One region of the Streptomyces sp. P9(2023) genome, then DNA from elsewhere that is predicted to be linked to it. Evidence: riboswitches for the same ligand, from Rfam matches in the RefSeq annotation. Region 1 holds a riboswitch; the other holds the start of a gene.
What was found. Region 1 has a riboswitch for ZMP and ZTP ahead of glyA (serine hydroxymethyltransferase). Riboswitches for the same ligand answer to the same signal wherever they lie in the genome.

Region 1 (7,828 bases):
GGCACCGCCAGCAAGTCCCTGGCGCCGGCGCTGCGGTTGGGGTGGATGGTGGTGCCGGAGGGGCTGGTGGGCGAGGTGGTGGCGGCGAAGGGGCACGTGGACTGGACGGGCAGCGCGCTGGACCAGCTGACGTTCGCGGAGTTCCTCGGCTCGGGGGCGTACGACCGTCATGTACGGGCGATGCGGCTGCGGTACCGGCGGCGGCGCGACGAGCTCGTGGCGGCGGTGGCCGCGCAGTCGCCGACGACCCGGGTGAGCGGCATCGCGGCCGGCCTCCACGCGGTCCTGGAACTCCCCCCGGGGCAGGAGCGGGAGGTCGTCCGCTCGGCCGCGTGGCAGGGCCTGGCGGTCCTCGGCCTCGACCGCTTCCGCCACCCGTCCGTACCCCACACCCAGGACGGCCTGGTGGTCGGCTACGCGACACCCCCGGACAGCGCCTGGTCCGGCACCCTGTCGGCCCTGGGCCGAGTCCTCCCGGCCTGACCTCCCCCCGACGGGGTGTCACCCCGCCGGGGTACGCGGGGCCGGGGTACGCGGGGCCGGGGTGTCACGGCGTCGGGGTCTCCGTCCGGGCCGGTTCGGGCACCGGCACCTCCCCGAACCGCGCCAGCACCAACGCCGCGGTCACCGCCACCGTGAAGCCGAGGATCGCCAGCCACGCCAGCCCCTCCCGCGTCCGGTCGCCCAGCCACACCACCCCCACCAGCGCCGGACCGATCGTTTCGCCGAGGACCGCGCCCGCCGTCGCCGTCGTGACCGAGCCCCGCTGGAGCGCGGAGGTCAGCAGCACGTACGCCGTCCCGCCGCCCAGGAGAAGCGCGTACACCGCGGGGTTCGTGAGGGACCAGCTGTCGATCAGCCGGACCGCCACCTCCACCACCCCGAAGCCGAAGCCCGCGCACAGTCCCAGGGCCAGCGCCCGCGGCCGGCCGGGCAGCCGCCCCGCGGCCGCGCCGAGCCCCAGTACCCCGAACGCCGCCGCGAGCATCGCCCACCGCAGCGCCTCCGACGAGCTCTGCTCGCCCTCGTCGCCCGAGGCGAGCGCGAGCATCGTGAGCCCCACGCACACCACGCCCACCGCCGCCCACTCCATCAGGTGCAGCCGGACCTTGAGCAGCCATGAGGCCGCCACCGCTGTGACCGCCAGGCTCGCGGCGAGCGCCGCCCCCACCATGTAGATCGGCAGTGTCAGCAGGGCGACGACCTGGAGCCCGAAGCCGATGCCGTCCATCGAGAGCCCGGCCAGATATCGCCACTGCCGCATCACCCGCAGTTGCAGGGCCACGTCGACGCCGGCGCCGGTCCCGGGCGTCGCCTCCCGCGCGCCGAGTGCCTGAAACACCGACGCCATGCCGAAACAGACCGAGGAACCCAGAGCGCAGATCATCCCAAAGAGCACGAATGGACTCTAGTGCGGGGCGGCTCGGACATCGGCCTAAACTGTGCGGTCGCGACCACGGGATGGGGAGGCTGATTCATGCGCAGGCTGAGGTCGAGCACGGTGGTGCTCGGCGGTATGGGGGTGCTCGCGGCGACGATCACGTCCTGCGGCTCCGAGCCCGACAAGCGGTGTGTCGACCCGCTGACGCGCGGAAAGCTGCCCAGTTACGAGTGCGAGAGCAGCAGCAGCAGCAGCGGCAGCAGCTCCAGCTCCAGCTCCGGTACCGCCCGCGGCTCGTACTACTACGGCGGCAGCGTCAGCGACAACAGGGTCAGTGGCGGCAGCTTCGACAAGACGGCCGTCGACACCGGCGGCTTCGGCTGCTCCGGTTCCAGCGGCGGCTGAGCGGAGACCTCACGACATGCGGCGGCACACGATCGAACCCCGGCCGGGGTGGCAGCAGACGGTGGAGGAGCAGGGGCTCGTCTACCCCCTGACCCGCTACCCGGACGGCTCCCTGCGCCCGTACTGGGACGAGAGCGCGTACTACTCCTTCACCCTGCCCGAGGTCGAGGCCCTGGAGGAGGTCGTCGAGGAGCTGCACGCCATGTGCCTCGCGGCGGCGGCGCACATCGTCGAGCAGGACCGGTTCGCCGAGCTCGGTCTCACCGACCCCCGGCTCGTCGCCCTCGTCGCCGAGTCCTGGCGCCGCCGCGCCGAACTGCCGTCCCTCTACGGCCGGTTCGACCTCCGTTACGACGGTACGGGCCCGGCCAAGATGCTGGAGTACAACGCCGACACCCCCACCTCGCTGGTGGAGGCGGCCAGCCCGCAGTGGTTCTGGATGGAGGATCGTTTCCCCGGCGCCGACCAGTGGAACTCCCTCCACGAACGGCTCGTCGACGCCTGGAAGCGGCAGGCCCCGCTGCTGCCGCCCGGCAACCCCGTGCACTTCGTCCACTCCGACGGCGACGAGCTCGGCGAGGACCTGATGACGGTCGCGTACCTGCGCGAGACCGCCCAGCAGGCCGGCCTCGACACGGAGGCGCTGTCGGTCGAACAGATAGGCTGGGACCGGCTCTCGGGGCGGTTCGTGGACGACCGGCTCCGGTTCATCCGCAGCTGCTTCAAGCTCTACCCGTGGGAGTGGCTCGCAACCGACCGCTTCGGCCCGTACGTCCTGGACACCCTCGACAACGGCGGCGGTACGGGTACGACCTGCTGGATCGAGCCCGCCTGGAAGATGCTGCTCTCCAACAAGGCGCTGCTCGCGATCCTCTGGGAGCTGTACCCCGGCCACCCCAACCTGCTGCCGGCCTACCTCGACGGCCCGCGCGAACTCGCCACGCGCGGCGGCTACGTCGCCAAGCCCCTCCTCGGCCGCGAGGGCGCGGGCGTCACGATCCACGAGGCGGGCACGGAGCCGGTCGTACGGGACGACGAACCGTGCTGCTACCAGGAGTTGGCCCCGCTGCCCGACTTCGACGGCAACCGCGTCGTCCTCGGCGCGTGGGTCGTCGAGGACGAGGCGGCGGGACTCGGCATCCGGGAGTCGGCGGGCCCGATCACAGACGAGTACGCCCGCTTCCTCCCACACGTCATCCTGTGACGTAGTGCCGTCGGGCCTTGAACGTGGGGGAGGGTGGGCACAACGGGACGGCTCCCTTGCGGGCGCCTCCGCCCCGCCCCCCGCCCCCCTCGCCGTCAGCCGGCCAGCACCGCCCGCAACTGCTCCAACCCCCAGTCCAGGTCCTCCTTGGAGATCACCAGCGGCGGCGCGATCCGGATCGTAGAGCCGTGCGTGTCCTTCACCAGCACCCCCCGCTCCATCAGCTTCTCCGAAATCTCCCGCCCCGTGCCCCGCGACGGCGCGATGTCCACCCCCGCCCACAGCCCGCGCCCGCGCACCGCCTCCACCGCGCCTCCGCCCACCAGCAGCCCCAGCTCCGCGTGCAGGTGCTCGCCCAGTTCCGCCGCGCGCTGCTGGTACTCGCCCGTCCGCAGCATCGCGATCACCTCCAGGGCCACCGCGCACGCCAGCGGGTTCCCGCCGAACGTCGAGCCGTGCTCGCCCGGCCGGAACACCCCCAGCACGTCGCGGTCCGCGACCACCGCCGAGACCGGGACGACACCGCCGCCCAGCGCCTTGCCCAGGACGTACACGTCCGGCACCACACCCTCGTGCTCGCACGCGAACGTCCGCCCGGTCCGGCCGAGCCCCGACTGGATCTCGTCCGCGATGAACAGCACGTTCCGCTCGCGGGTCAACTCCCGCACCCCGCGCAGATACCCGGCCGGCGGGACCAGGACCCCCGCCTCGCCCTGGATCGGCTCGATCAGCACCGCGACCGTGTGGGCGGTGACCGCGGCCTCCATCGCGGTCAGATCGCCGTACGGGACGATCTCGAAGCCCGGCGTGTACGGGCCGTAGTGGTCACGGGCCTCGTGGTCCGTGGAGAAGCTGATGATCGTGGTCGTCCGGCCGTGGAAGTTGTTCGCCGCGACCACGATCTTCGCGTGCCCGTCCGGCACGCCCTTCACCTCGTACCCCCACTTCCGCGCGGTCTTCACCGCCGTCTCGATCGCCTCCGCGCCGGTGTTCATCGGCAGGACCATGTCCTTGCCGCACAGCTCCGCGAGCTGCGAGCAGAACTCGGCGAACCGGTCGTGGTGGAACGCTCGCGACGTGAGCGTCACCCGTTCCAGCTGCGCCCGCGCGGCGTCGATCAGCCGCCGGTTGCCGTGCCCGAAGTTGAGCGCCGAGTACCCGGCGAGCATGTCGAGGTAGCGGCGCCCCTCGATGTCGGTCATCCAGGCCCCGTCGGCCGAGGCGACGACGATGGGCAGGGGGTGGTAGTTGTGCGCGCTGTGCGCCTCCGCGGAAGCGATCGCGTCTTGCGTACTCGACACGGGGTCTCCGTTCGTCCTGCGGGCAGGGGCGGGTGTGGTTCCCTTTCTTATCGTCGCTCGGATGCCGGACGAAGAAACCTGTACGACGGCGCGCCAGCTAGTCTGGAAACACGCACGGCGACTGGCGCACGGGGAATCGACCCCGGGGGAGTCGTGCGCGGCAGACCACACGCGGTGCCGCCCGCCTGGGCACCACAAGGACCCGTCCCGTGTGGTGCCGCGTCGTCGTCGCAGTGCCCCGGGGCCCGCCGAAACGCCCGGAGGAACGCCATGAGCGCCACGAACGCCACGAACGCCACGAACGCGATGAACGCCACGAACGCGTCGAACGCGTCCAGCCATCCCGCCCTCGCCGCCGCCGACCCCGAACTCGCCGCGCTCGTCGGTGCCGAGGAGCGGTTGCAGGCCGAGACCCTGCGGCTGATCCCCAGCGAGAACTACGCCTCCCGTGCCGTCCTGGAGGCTTCCGGCACGGTCCTGCAGAACAAGTACAGCGAGGGCTACCCCGGCCGCCGCTACTACGAGGGTCAGCAGAACATCGACCAGGTCGAGACCCTCGCCGTCGAGCGCGCCAAGGCCGTCTTCGGCGTCGACCACGCCAATGTGCAGCCCTACTCCGGTTCCCCCGCCAACCTCGCCGTCTACCTCGCCTTCGCCGAGCCCGGTGACACCGTGATGGGAATGGCGCTGCCGATGGGCGGCCACCTCACCCACGGCTGGGGCGTCTCCGTGACCGGGCGGTGGTTCCGGGGCGTGCAGTACGGCGTACGCCAGGACACCGGGCTCATCGACTTCGACGAGGTCCGCGAGCTGGCCCTCAAGGAGCGCCCGAAGGTGATCTTCTGCGGGGGTACGGCGCTGCCGCGCACGATCGACTTCGCCGCCTTCGCCGAGATCGCGCGTGAGTCGGGCGCGGTTCTGGTCGCGGACATCGCCCACATCGCCGGGCTGATCGCGGGCGGCGCCCACCCGTCCCCGGTCCCGTACGCCGATGTCATCTCGACGACCACCCACAAGACCCTGCGCGGCCCGCGCGGCGCGATGCTGATGTCCCGGGAGGAGCACGCGAAGGTCCTCGACAAGGCGGTCTTCCCCGGGCTTCAGGGCGGGCCGCACAACCAGACCACGGCGGCCATCGCCGTCGCCCTGCGCGAGGCGTCCCAGCCGTCCTTCCGCGAGTACGCGCACGCGGTCGTCGCCAACGCCAAGGCCCTCGCCGAGGCGCTCCTCGCGCGCGGCTTCGACCTGGTGTCCGGCGGCACCGACAACCACCTGATCCTGATGGACCTCACGCCGAAGAACGTCCCCGGCAAGATCGCGGCGAAGGCCCTCGACCGGGCGGGGATCGTCGTCAACTACAACACCGTCCCCTACGACCCCCGGAAGCCCTTCGACCCCTCCGGCATTCGCATCGGCACCCCGTCCCTCACGTCTCGGGGCCTGGGTACGGAGCACATGGCCCAGGTCGCGGAGTGGATCGACCGGGGGGTGGCGGCGGCGGGCACGTCCGACGAGGAGACCTTGCGCACGATCCGCTCGGAAGTAGCCACCCTCCTGACCGCCTACCCGGCCCCCGGCCTCCCGACCTGACCCGGGCCCCTTCGCGCCCACCCCGCGTGGGCGGTGCCCAACCCCGGCCCCGCCGTATGGGCAATCGTCCCAGCGGAACAGTTGCCCACAACGAGGGCGGGGCCCCGGCCCAGTGGGGCCGAGGTAGCCCCTGGAACGGTGCCCGCACTGATCCGCGCGCGCACCTGAGAGAATGGCTCCCATGGCCTCTGATCGTCCCCGCGTGCTCTCCGGAATCCAGCCCACCGCAGGCTCGTTCCACCTCGGCAACTACCTCGGTGCCGTCCGCCAGTGGGTCGCGCTGCAGGAGTCCCACGACGCCTTCTACATGGTGGTGGACCTGCACGCGATCACGCTCCCGCAGGACCCCGCCGAGCTCCGCGCCAACACCCGGCTCGCCGCCGCGCAGCTGCTCGCCGCCGGTCTCGACCCGGAACGCTGCACCCTCTTCGTCCAGAGTCACGTCCCCGAGCACGCGCAGCTCGGCTGGGTCATGAACTGCCTCACCGGCTTCGGCGAGGCCTCCCGCATGACCCAGTTCAAGGACAAGTCCGCGAAGCAGGGTGCCGACCGGGCCACCGTCGGCCTCTTCACGTACCCGATCCTCCAGGTCGCCGACATCCTGCTCTACCAGGCCGACCAGGTCCCGGTCGGCGAGGACCAGCGCCAGCACATCGAGCTGACCCGCGACCTCGCGGAGCGGTTCAACGGCCGCTTCGGTGAGACGTTCACGATCCCGGCCCCGTACATCCTCAAGGAGACGGGCAAGATCTACGACCTCCAGGACCCGTCGATCAAGATGTCCAAGTCGGCGTCCACGCCGAAGGGGCTGATCAACCTCCTCGACGAGCCGAAGGTGACGGCGAAGAAGGTCAAGAGCGCGGTCACCGACACCGACACGGTCATCCGCTTCGACCCGGAGAACAAGGCCGGCGTCTCCAACCTGCTCTCCATCATGTCCACGCTCACCGGGACGAGCATCGCCGACCTGGTGACGAGCTACGAGGGCAAGATGTACGGCGCCCTGAAGACCGACCTCGCCGAGGTCATGGTGGAGTTCGTCACTCCGTTCCGGACCCGTACGCAGGAATACCTGGACGACCCGGAGACCCTGGACTCGGTCCTGGCCAAGGGCGCGGAGAAGGCCCGGGCGGTCGCCGCCGAGACCCTGGCGCAGACCTACGAGCGGGTGGGCTTCCTGCCCGCCAAGCACTGAGTCCAAGGACTCTGGCCTCAGGGGTGGTGCAGGCCGCACACTGGCGTCTGCACCACCACCCGTCCCGATATGACACGACTACGGAGGAGAACGACGTGGGGACCGTAACGCTCGGCGTTTCGATCGCGGTCCCGGAGCCCTATGGCAGCCTGCTCCAGGAGCTGCGCGCGGGCTTCGGGGATCCCGCCGCGCACGGCATCCCCACGCACGTCACCCTCGTCCCGCCGACCGAGGTGGACGAGGAGCGGCTCCCCGCGATCCAGGCGCATCTCGCCGAGGTCGCCGCGGGCGTCCGCTGCTTCCCGGTCCGGCTGAGCGGTACGGGAACGTTTCGCCCCCTCTCCCCGGTCGTGTACGTGATGCTCGCCGAGGGCGTCTCCTCCTGCGCCTGGCTCCAGGAACGGGTACGGGACGAGTCCGGCCCGCTCGTGCGCGAGCTGCAGTTCCCGTACCACCCGCACGTCACCGTCGCGCACGGCATCGCCGAGGAGGCGATGGACCGCGCCTACGCGGAGCTGGCCGACTTCGAGGCCGCCTGGACCTGCACGTCCTTCGCCCTGTACGAACAGGGCGCGGACGGCGTCTGGCGCAAGCTCCGCGTCTTCGAGTTCGGCGACAGCCGCCACATCCCCGGCGTCCCGGCCCAGGGCACCTCGGTGGACACCCCGACGCCCACCTGCTGATCGGCCGAAAACCGGTCTCACACCGGTCTCACACCGGCAGCCGTCGGAACACCGGCCTCGGTACGTGCC
Region 2 (7,828 bases), on a different contig from region 1:
GTCCAGCTGCGAGGGGACGGACGATGAGCGGATACGCACACGACGACGAACGGACGTTCGCGGCGCTGCCGCCCGCCGGGGGCTCGGCCTTCGCCCGTACCTGGTGGGGCCGTGCGTGGCTCAAGGCGCTTGAGGACACGGCGCTCGACGGCCAGCAGCTGAAGAAGGGGCGGCGGCAGGCGCGGGCGGGCGCCGTGGGTGCGGTGTCGGTACGGCCGGGCCGGATCACGGCGGTCGTGAAAGACCGTGACGGCTCCTCGTACCGCAGTGACATCCTCCTGCAGGAGCTGTCGGACGAGGACTGGGACCGGCTGCTCGACCTGGCGGTGGAGAGCGCGGGCCACATCGCGGCCCTGCTCGACCACGAGATGCCGCCGCACCTGGTGGAGGACGCGGCGGCGGCCGGCCTCGAACTGCTGCCGGGCATCGGCGATCTGGAACCGGAGTGCGGCTGCGAGGCGTGGGACCACTGCCCGCACACGGCCGCGCTCTGTTACCAGGTGGCGCGGCTGCTGGACGAGGACCCGTTCGTGCTGCTGCTGATGCGGGGGCGCGGCGAGCGGGCGGTCGTGGACGCGTTGCAGGAGCGCAGCGCGGCGCGGGCCACGACGACGGCGTCCGCCGTCGAGGAGCCGGTGGCCGAGGGCGTACCGGCGGAGGAGGCGTTCGGCGCGCGCGACATCCTGCCGCCGCTGCCGGCGCCACCGGCGCTCCCTTCGGCGCCCGGCGAGCCGCCTTCGCTGGACACCGAGACCGAGCCGGAGCCGGGTCTCGACCCGGCCGCGCTGGAGTTCCTCGCGGCGGACGCGGCCGCCCGCGCCCACCGGCTGCTGGCCGAGGCGTTCGCCCCGGGTCATGAACGCCCTTGGGCGGAGCCGCGCTTGACGCCCGCTCAGGACGCGGTGCGGCTGGCGGCCACGGGGGCGCCGCCGTCGTGGGTCGCGGCGCGGCTCGCGGAGGGGTCGGGCCGGCGCCGGACGGAGCTCGACCTGGCCACGCGCGCGTGGCGGTTCGGGGGCGCCGCCGCCCTCTCCGTGCTGGAGGAGGAGTGGACGCCGGGCCCGGACGCGCTCGCCCGTGCGAAGACGGCGCTCACGGAGGCCTGGGAGGACGCCGACCGGCCCGTGCTGCGCCAGGCGGGAGCGGCCCGCTGGACGGTGGTCGGTGCGGAGGCACAGCTGCGTCTGGGCGAGGACGGCCGCTGGTGGCCCTTCCGTAAGGAGCGCGGCGACTGGGCCCCGGCCGGCCCCGCGGACCAGGACCCGGCGGCCGCGCTCGCGGGCGTGTCGTCGCCGGAGGCGTGAGCGGACGGCCGGGTCGCTGCGAGGCTCGCAGCAGAGGTGCCGCCGCCCCGTCCCGTAGCGCATGGTCGGTACGGGACGGGGCAGCGGCACTTGCTGGGCTGCGGGCGCCTTGCGCTCCTACAGCCCGAGCTGGCGCTCCGCGCCTTCGACGGTCTGCGCGAGGAGCACGGCGATCGTCATCGGGCCGACTCCGCCCGGTACGGGGGTGATGAGGGAGGCGCGCTCGGCGGCCGTCTCGAAGTCGACGTCACCGATGTTGCCGGGGTTGTAGCCGGCGTCGACGACGACGGCGCCGGGCTTGATGTCCTCGCCCTTGATGAAGCGGGGCTTGCCCACGGCCGCCACGAGGATGTCGGCCTCGCGGACGGCGGCCGAGAGGTCGGTGGTGCGCGAGTGGCAGTAGGTGACGGTGGCGTCGCGGCCGAGCAGCAGCAGACCGGCGGGCTTGCCGAGGATCGCGGAGCGGCCGACGACGACGGCCCGCTTGCCGCGCGGATCGACGGCGTACGCGTCGAGCAGCCGCATGATGCCGCCGGGCGTGCAGGAGACGAAGCCGGGCAGCCCGAAGCCCATGGCGGCGAACGAGGCCATGGTGACGCCGTCGACGTCCTTCTCCGGGGCGATCGCCTCGAAGGCCGCGCGCTCGTCGATGTGCGGGCCGACCGGGTGCTGGAGCAGGATGCCGTGGACCGACGGGTCCTGGGAGAGCGCGGTGAGCGCGGCGACGAGTTCCTCGGTCGTCGTCTCGGCGGGCAGCTCGACGTGCTGGGAGCGGATTCCGGCCTTCGCGCAGCGGTTCTGCTTCATCTTCACGTACGTGACGGAGGCCGGGTCCGCTCCCACGAGCACCGTGGCGAGGCAGGGCGTGACGCCGGTGCGGCGGGTGATCTCGGCGGCGCGGGCGGCGGTCTCCTCGACCGTACGGCGGGCGAGCGCGGTGCCGTCCATGAGGGAGGCGGTACTGGTGGACATGGGCCACTCCTGGGCGTCGTCGATGACAGGGTGATCGCCCAGGCGCACGGCAGTGGCGGATCCGCGCGCGTGCGCGGGTTCCGCGGGCCGCTCCCCGGTGGTGATCCACCTCAAGCGCCAGTCACGGCCCTACCCCTACTCTACGTGAGCCCCGGAGGGGGGCCCAGGGGCGGTGTCCGGACACCGCGCATAGGCGGGGGTGCCGGGACGCTTGTCGGGGGCCTCCGCGCGCACGACGATGACCGGTGTTCCGAACGGTGGACCTCGACGTGGAGGCCGAGTTGAGCGATGCGTGGGTGGCGGCGGAGCCGGACGCGGGAGCGCTGCGGAGGGCGCACGAGGTGTTCACCAGCGGCGGCCAGGTCCGCCTCCCGCCGGTGCGGCCGCTGGTCGCGGAGTCGTGGCGGCGCTCGGCGCGGGCCCGTGTCAGCCCGGACGGGGCGGCCTGTGTGGAGCTGGCCGACGACGAGCTCGCCGACCACCGCGAGGGTCATCCGCTGTCCGCCGCGATGCCGGTGATCCGGGAGCTGATGGGCACGTACGCGACGGACGGCGCGCACCTGTTGGCGGTCTGCGACGCGGCGGGGCGGATGCTGTGGGTGGAGGGCCATCCGGGGACGCTGCGGCGGGCGCGGGCGATGAACTTCGTCGCCGGGGCCCGCTGGTCGGAGTCGGTGGCCGGGACGAACGCGCCCGGCACCGCGATCGCCATGGACCGCCCGGTGCACGTGTTCAGCGCCGAGCACTTCCAGCGGCCGGTGCAGGCGTGGACCTGCGCCGCCGCCCCAGTACACGATCCGCACAGCGGGCGGCTGCTCGGCGCCGTCGACCTGACCGGCGGGGACGAGCTGGCGCATCCGCACAGTCTGGCGTTCGTGCAGGCGGTGGCGCGGGCGGCGGAGTCGCAACTGGCCCTGCTGGCGCCCCGACCCGCCGCCGACCGGGTACGCCTCGCGGCGCTCGGCCGGGACGAGGCGCTGCTGACGGTGGCGGGGCGGCGGCTGCGGCTGAGCCGCCGGCACAGCGAGATCCTGGTGGTCCTGGCCCACCGCCCGGAGGGGGTGAGCGGCGACGAGCTGCTGACGCTCCTGTACGAGGACGAGTCGGTCACCCCGGTGACGCTGCGCGCGGAGCTGTCCCGGCTGCGCGGTCTGCTCGGCCCGGAGCTGCTGCGCTCGCGCCCGTACCGCCTGGCCGGCGCGGTGGCGGGGGCGGTGGACACGGACTTCGCGACGGTGGACCGCCGGCTCGGCTCGGGCGCGGTGTCGGCGGCCCTCGCCGACTACGCGGGCCCGTTGCTGCCGGCGTCCCGGGCCCCCGGGGTCGTACGGCTGCGGGAGCGGCTCGCGGACCGGTTGCGGGCGGCGCTGGTGGACCGGGGCGATCCGGGGCTGCTGGCGGACTGGACGTACAGCGCGTGGGGCGAGGACGACGTGGAGATGTGGCGGGCGCTCTCGGAGGTCGTACCGGCTTCCGGACTGGCGCCCGTGCTGGCCCGGTTGCAGGCGCTGGACGCGGAACTGTCGGCGGGCGCAACGGTGTTGCAACCTCGGTCGGCGCACTCTCGGCGGTGAGCGCCGGCCAGGGACGGCCGGCGCGGTCCGAGGGAGGCCATGTCCATGACCCGTTTCGCCGCACCCGGTACCGAGGGCGCGCTCATGTCGTACCTGCCCCGCTACGACCACTGGATCGGCGGTGCGTACGTGGCCCCGGCCCGGGGCCAGTACTTCGAGAACCCGAGCCCGGTCGACGGCCGTCCGTTCACGGAGGTGGCGCGCGGCACCGCGGAGGACGTGGAGCGCGCCCTCGACGCGGCGCACGCGGCGGCGCCGGGGTGGGGCCGTACGGCGCCCGGCGAGCGGGCCGGGGTGTTGCTGCGGATCGCGGACCGCATGGAGTCGCATCTGCAGGAACTCGCGGTCGCGGAGAGCTGGGAGAACGGCAAGCCGGTCCGCGAGACACTGGCGGCCGACATCCCGCTCGCGATCGACCACTTCCGCTACTTCGCGGGGGCGCTGCGCGGCCAGGAGGGCGCGCTGAGCGAGATCGACGAGGACACGGTCGCGTACCACTTCCATGAGCCGCTGGGGGTCGTCGCGCAGATCATCCCGTGGAACTTCCCGATCCTGATGGCGGTCTGGAAGCTGGCCCCGGCGCTGGCGGCGGGCAACGCGGTGGTGCTCAAGCCGGCGGAGCAGACCCCGGCCTCGGTGCACTACTGGATGAGCCTGGTCGCCGACCTGTTGCCGCCGGGCGTGATCAACATCGTCAACGGCTTCGGCGCGGAGGCGGGCAAACCTCTGGCCTCGTCCCCCCGCGTGGCGAAGATCGCCTTCACGGGCGAGACGACGACGGGGCGGCTGATCATGCAGTACGCCTCCGAGAACATCAAACCGGTCACGCTGGAGCTGGGCGGCAAGTCGCCGAACATCTTCTTCGACGACGTGTGGGCGGCGGACGACGACTTCCGGGACAAGGCACTGGAGGGCTTCACGATGTTCGCCCTGAACCAGGGCGAGGTCTGCACGTGCCCGTCGAGGGCCCTGATCCAGCGGGGCCACTACAGCGAGTTCCTGGAGGCGGCGGTCGCCCGCACGGAGCAGATCCTCCCGGGCCACCCGCTGGACACGGACACGATGATCGGCGCCCAGGCGTCCAACGACCAGCTGCAGAAGATCCTCTCGTATCTGGACATCGGCCAGCAGGAGGGCGCGAAGATCCTGACGGGCGGTCAGCGGATCGAGTACGAAGGGGAGTTGGCGGGCGGCTACTACGTCCAGCCGACCATCTTCGAGGGCGACAACCGGATGCGGATCTTCCAGGAGGAGATCTTCGGCCCGGTGGTCGCGGTCACGTCCTTCACGGACTTCGACGACGCGATCCGCACGGCGAACGACACGCTCTACGGCCTCGGCGCGGGCGTCTGGACCCGCGACGCCAACACGGCCTACCGCGCGGGCCGGGCGATCCAGGCGGGCCGCGTCTGGACGAACTGCTACCACGCCTACCCGGCCCACGCGGCCTTCGGCGGCTACAAGCAGTCGGGCATCGGCCGCGAAACCCACAAGATGATGCTGGACCACTACCAGCAGACGAAGAACCTGCTGGTGAGCTACTCCCCGAAGAAGCTGGGCTTCTTCTAGCAGCACGAAAGAGGGCGCCTGACCTGGGGTTTTCCCCGGGTCGGACGCCTTCTGGGAGCGCCCGGCCCTGCCCATGGGGGAGGCATCGAAATACTCCTACGGGCCCGCTCCCCCGTCTTGCCGTAGGCCGCTGCATCAACGTATCCGCCGGCCGCATGGCCGCGTAGTACATGCGGCCGAAGAACGCCTCAAGGCGCGGGCCGCGTCCCCGTTGTTGGCCAGCAGTGGTCAGCAGGCGAGCAACCTGGGTAGGGTTCGGCACGCAGGCCGGGTCCACTTCCTCACTCACCCCAGGGGCCTGCCACTTGACCCTTGCGAGCGGATTCTCCGCGAAGTATCCCTTGTCGACGGCGGTTCCGAGGACCTCACTGAAGGCTGATCGTTTACACAGGGCGGTCTTCGCCGCGGCGGATTCGCCGTCGATCTTGCGGCCAAGCGCGTCCAACGCCCTGCGCACGACATCTGGTTCCATCAGTCGCTGATGGGCAGGGAGTTGAGGGCCGCCCCCAGCGCCTCATCCCCGCCGTCGGACTGGCCGGCTGCCTCGCCCTGACTTTCGCCCTCCCCGCGTCCTCGGTCGTCTCCGGCGCAGCTGTCATCGCCCTGGGGGCCGCCCTCTACGGCCTGCGCAGCGCGCTCACGGTCCGGTGCGGTGTCGGCCGCCTTCCGTGACGTCGTGCGCGTGTCCGACCTCACCGACAGCCACGCCGCGACCAACGCCCTGCTGGCGGAGGCGAGGAAGTCCCACTGGACCGCCCACGCCGTCGCTCGCTTCCTTTGCACGCCGGCCACCGTCGGCGTGTCAGGCAGCCCGTCACCCTCGCGCGCTCGCCCAGCTCACCGCCTTGCACGGCCTCTTGGTCCCCCTGACCCGCACCCGGCGGGACCGCGGATGGGTAGCGGCGAGCTGGACACTGTGCGCCCTTCACCTGGGCCTGATGGAGGACCGCGACCGGCTCTCCGTAGCCGACGCGCTCACCCTCATCCGTGGCAACCTCCCCGCGACGGCCGCCTGGCCCGGCGTCAGGCCACCGTGTCCCCGTTCGGCGACTACGCCGACTCCTTCGCCGACGCCGCGTTCTGGACCTGGCTCGCCCTGCGGCACGAACCGAGCCGGATGCCGGAGCGGCCCCGTCCCGCACTGCCGCGAGGCCGCGACGACGCAGGCGGTTGTCGCGCTCCGTCACCTGCTACGCCGCTGACCCGGCAACCTCACCGGACTCACACGTGCGGAACAGACGCCGACGCCCACGTGCGGACTTCGGCGGCTCTGCCGTACCCGGGAGTCCGAACCGGTGCGCCAAGACGCGCGGCACGGCATCTCTCTGATGGAAGCATCAGTAACAGCGTTGGGACGGGTAGGAACCTCGCTTCCGCCCGTCACCCGGTCGGGCGGTTCACCGTAGGGCCAGCGTGGGAAGCCATCCGTCCGTGCTGTCACTACCTCCACCGGCAGAAGCCCTGCACAGCCGATTCAAGGCCGACCACTATCTTCCGATGCCAGGCCTCCTGGGGCCCGGCCTCCTCACGGCACTGCGTGCGGAGGCCCGGCGGCTGGAACGGAGCGCGGCCCGCCGGGACTTCCGCATGGAGTGCATGGCGGGAAGCCCCCGGCACATGACCACCGTCGGTGGACGACAGATCGCCCGGGAATCGCCGCTGGTCAGCGACCTGTACCAGGACACCACCCTGCTGGCCTTCCTGACCTCCGTACTGGGCAGCGAGGTCAGCACCGTGCGGGACCCCGTCGAGCGGCACGTCCTGAACATCCTCCACCGGGAAGGCGACACCCACGGCGCCCACACCGACGACCACCCGCTCGCCCTGGTCCTCTTCCTCGAATCCCCACCCCACCCCGATGACGGCGGTCTGCTGGAATTCCACCCCGGGCACCCCGACCTCGACGAACTGGACAGCGCCGCCTCCCGGCGCGTGCATCACCGACCGGGCGAGGGCTATCTCCTGCGCAGCGACCGCACCGCCCACCGCGTCACCCCACTGAACCGTCCGGGCGTCCGGCGGACCGTGCTCAACCTGGCCTACACCGTGCCCGGCCACCAGGGGCCTGCCACCCCGTCCGCATTCCTCCTGTACGAGTGACGCGTCTCGGGATACCCCGCTGTGGGCGTTCTCGTCATTCTGGACGCCGACGTCCGCGGCGCGCTCGATCGCCGCTTGCCACGGGTGGCAAGCCGATGAGCCGCTGCTGTGCCCGCCCGCGATCAGGGGATGGGGCGCAGGGTGGGGTATGGGGTGAGGGAGAGGTAGAGGCCCGCGGCTGCCTGATCGGGGGTCGTGGGCAGGGGGAGCATCTGACTGGTTCCGTGTCCGCCAAGCCCTTGGGCGTGGTGGCCGGCCAGGGGGGTGCGGAGCTTTTCGTAGAGGGAGTCGAGGCGGTCTTGCTGGGCG

Region 2: another riboswitch for ZMP and ZTP. It lies ahead of Q5762_RS00890 (bifunctional 5,10-methylenetetrahydrofolate dehydrogenase/5,10-methenyltetrahydrofolate cyclohydrolase); the one in region 1 lies ahead of glyA (serine hydroxymethyltransferase).

The regions. Positions count from the first base shown of each region.
Region 1 covers NZ_JAUPWM010000005.1:212,740-220,567, forward strand. The annotation lists gene Q5762_RS10315 (PLP-dependent aminotransferase family protein) at 1-483, shown strand, start outside; gene Q5762_RS10320 (hypothetical protein) at 548-1,387, opposite strand; gene Q5762_RS10325 (hypothetical protein) at 1,478-1,786, shown strand; gene Q5762_RS10330 (glutathionylspermidine synthase family protein) at 1,803-2,990, shown strand; gene rocD (ornithine--oxo-acid transaminase) at 3,086-4,291, opposite strand; ZMP/ZTP riboswitch at 4,399-4,489, shown strand; gene glyA (serine hydroxymethyltransferase) at 4,598-5,881, shown strand; gene trpS (tryptophan--tRNA ligase) at 6,063-7,076, shown strand; gene Q5762_RS10350 (2'-5' RNA ligase family protein) at 7,172-7,759, shown strand; gene Q5762_RS10355 (decaprenylphospho-beta-D-erythro-pentofuranosid-2-ulose 2-reductase) at 7,788-7,828, opposite strand, start outside.
Region 2 covers NZ_JAUPWM010000001.1:172,639-180,466, forward strand. The annotation lists gene Q5762_RS00880 (DEAD/DEAH box helicase) at 1-27, shown strand, start outside; gene Q5762_RS00885 (SWF or SNF family helicase) at 24-1,304, shown strand; gene Q5762_RS00890 (bifunctional 5,10-methylenetetrahydrofolate dehydrogenase/5,10-methenyltetrahydrofolate cyclohydrolase) at 1,422-2,276, opposite strand; ZMP/ZTP riboswitch at 2,306-2,411, opposite strand; gene Q5762_RS00895 (GAF domain-containing protein) at 2,558-3,850, shown strand; gene Q5762_RS00900 (aldehyde dehydrogenase family protein) at 3,896-5,419, shown strand; gene Q5762_RS00905 (hypothetical protein) at 5,891-6,202, opposite strand; gene Q5762_RS00915 (hypothetical protein) at 6,917-7,519, shown strand; gene Q5762_RS00920 (tryptophan 7-halogenase) at 7,642-7,828, opposite strand, start outside.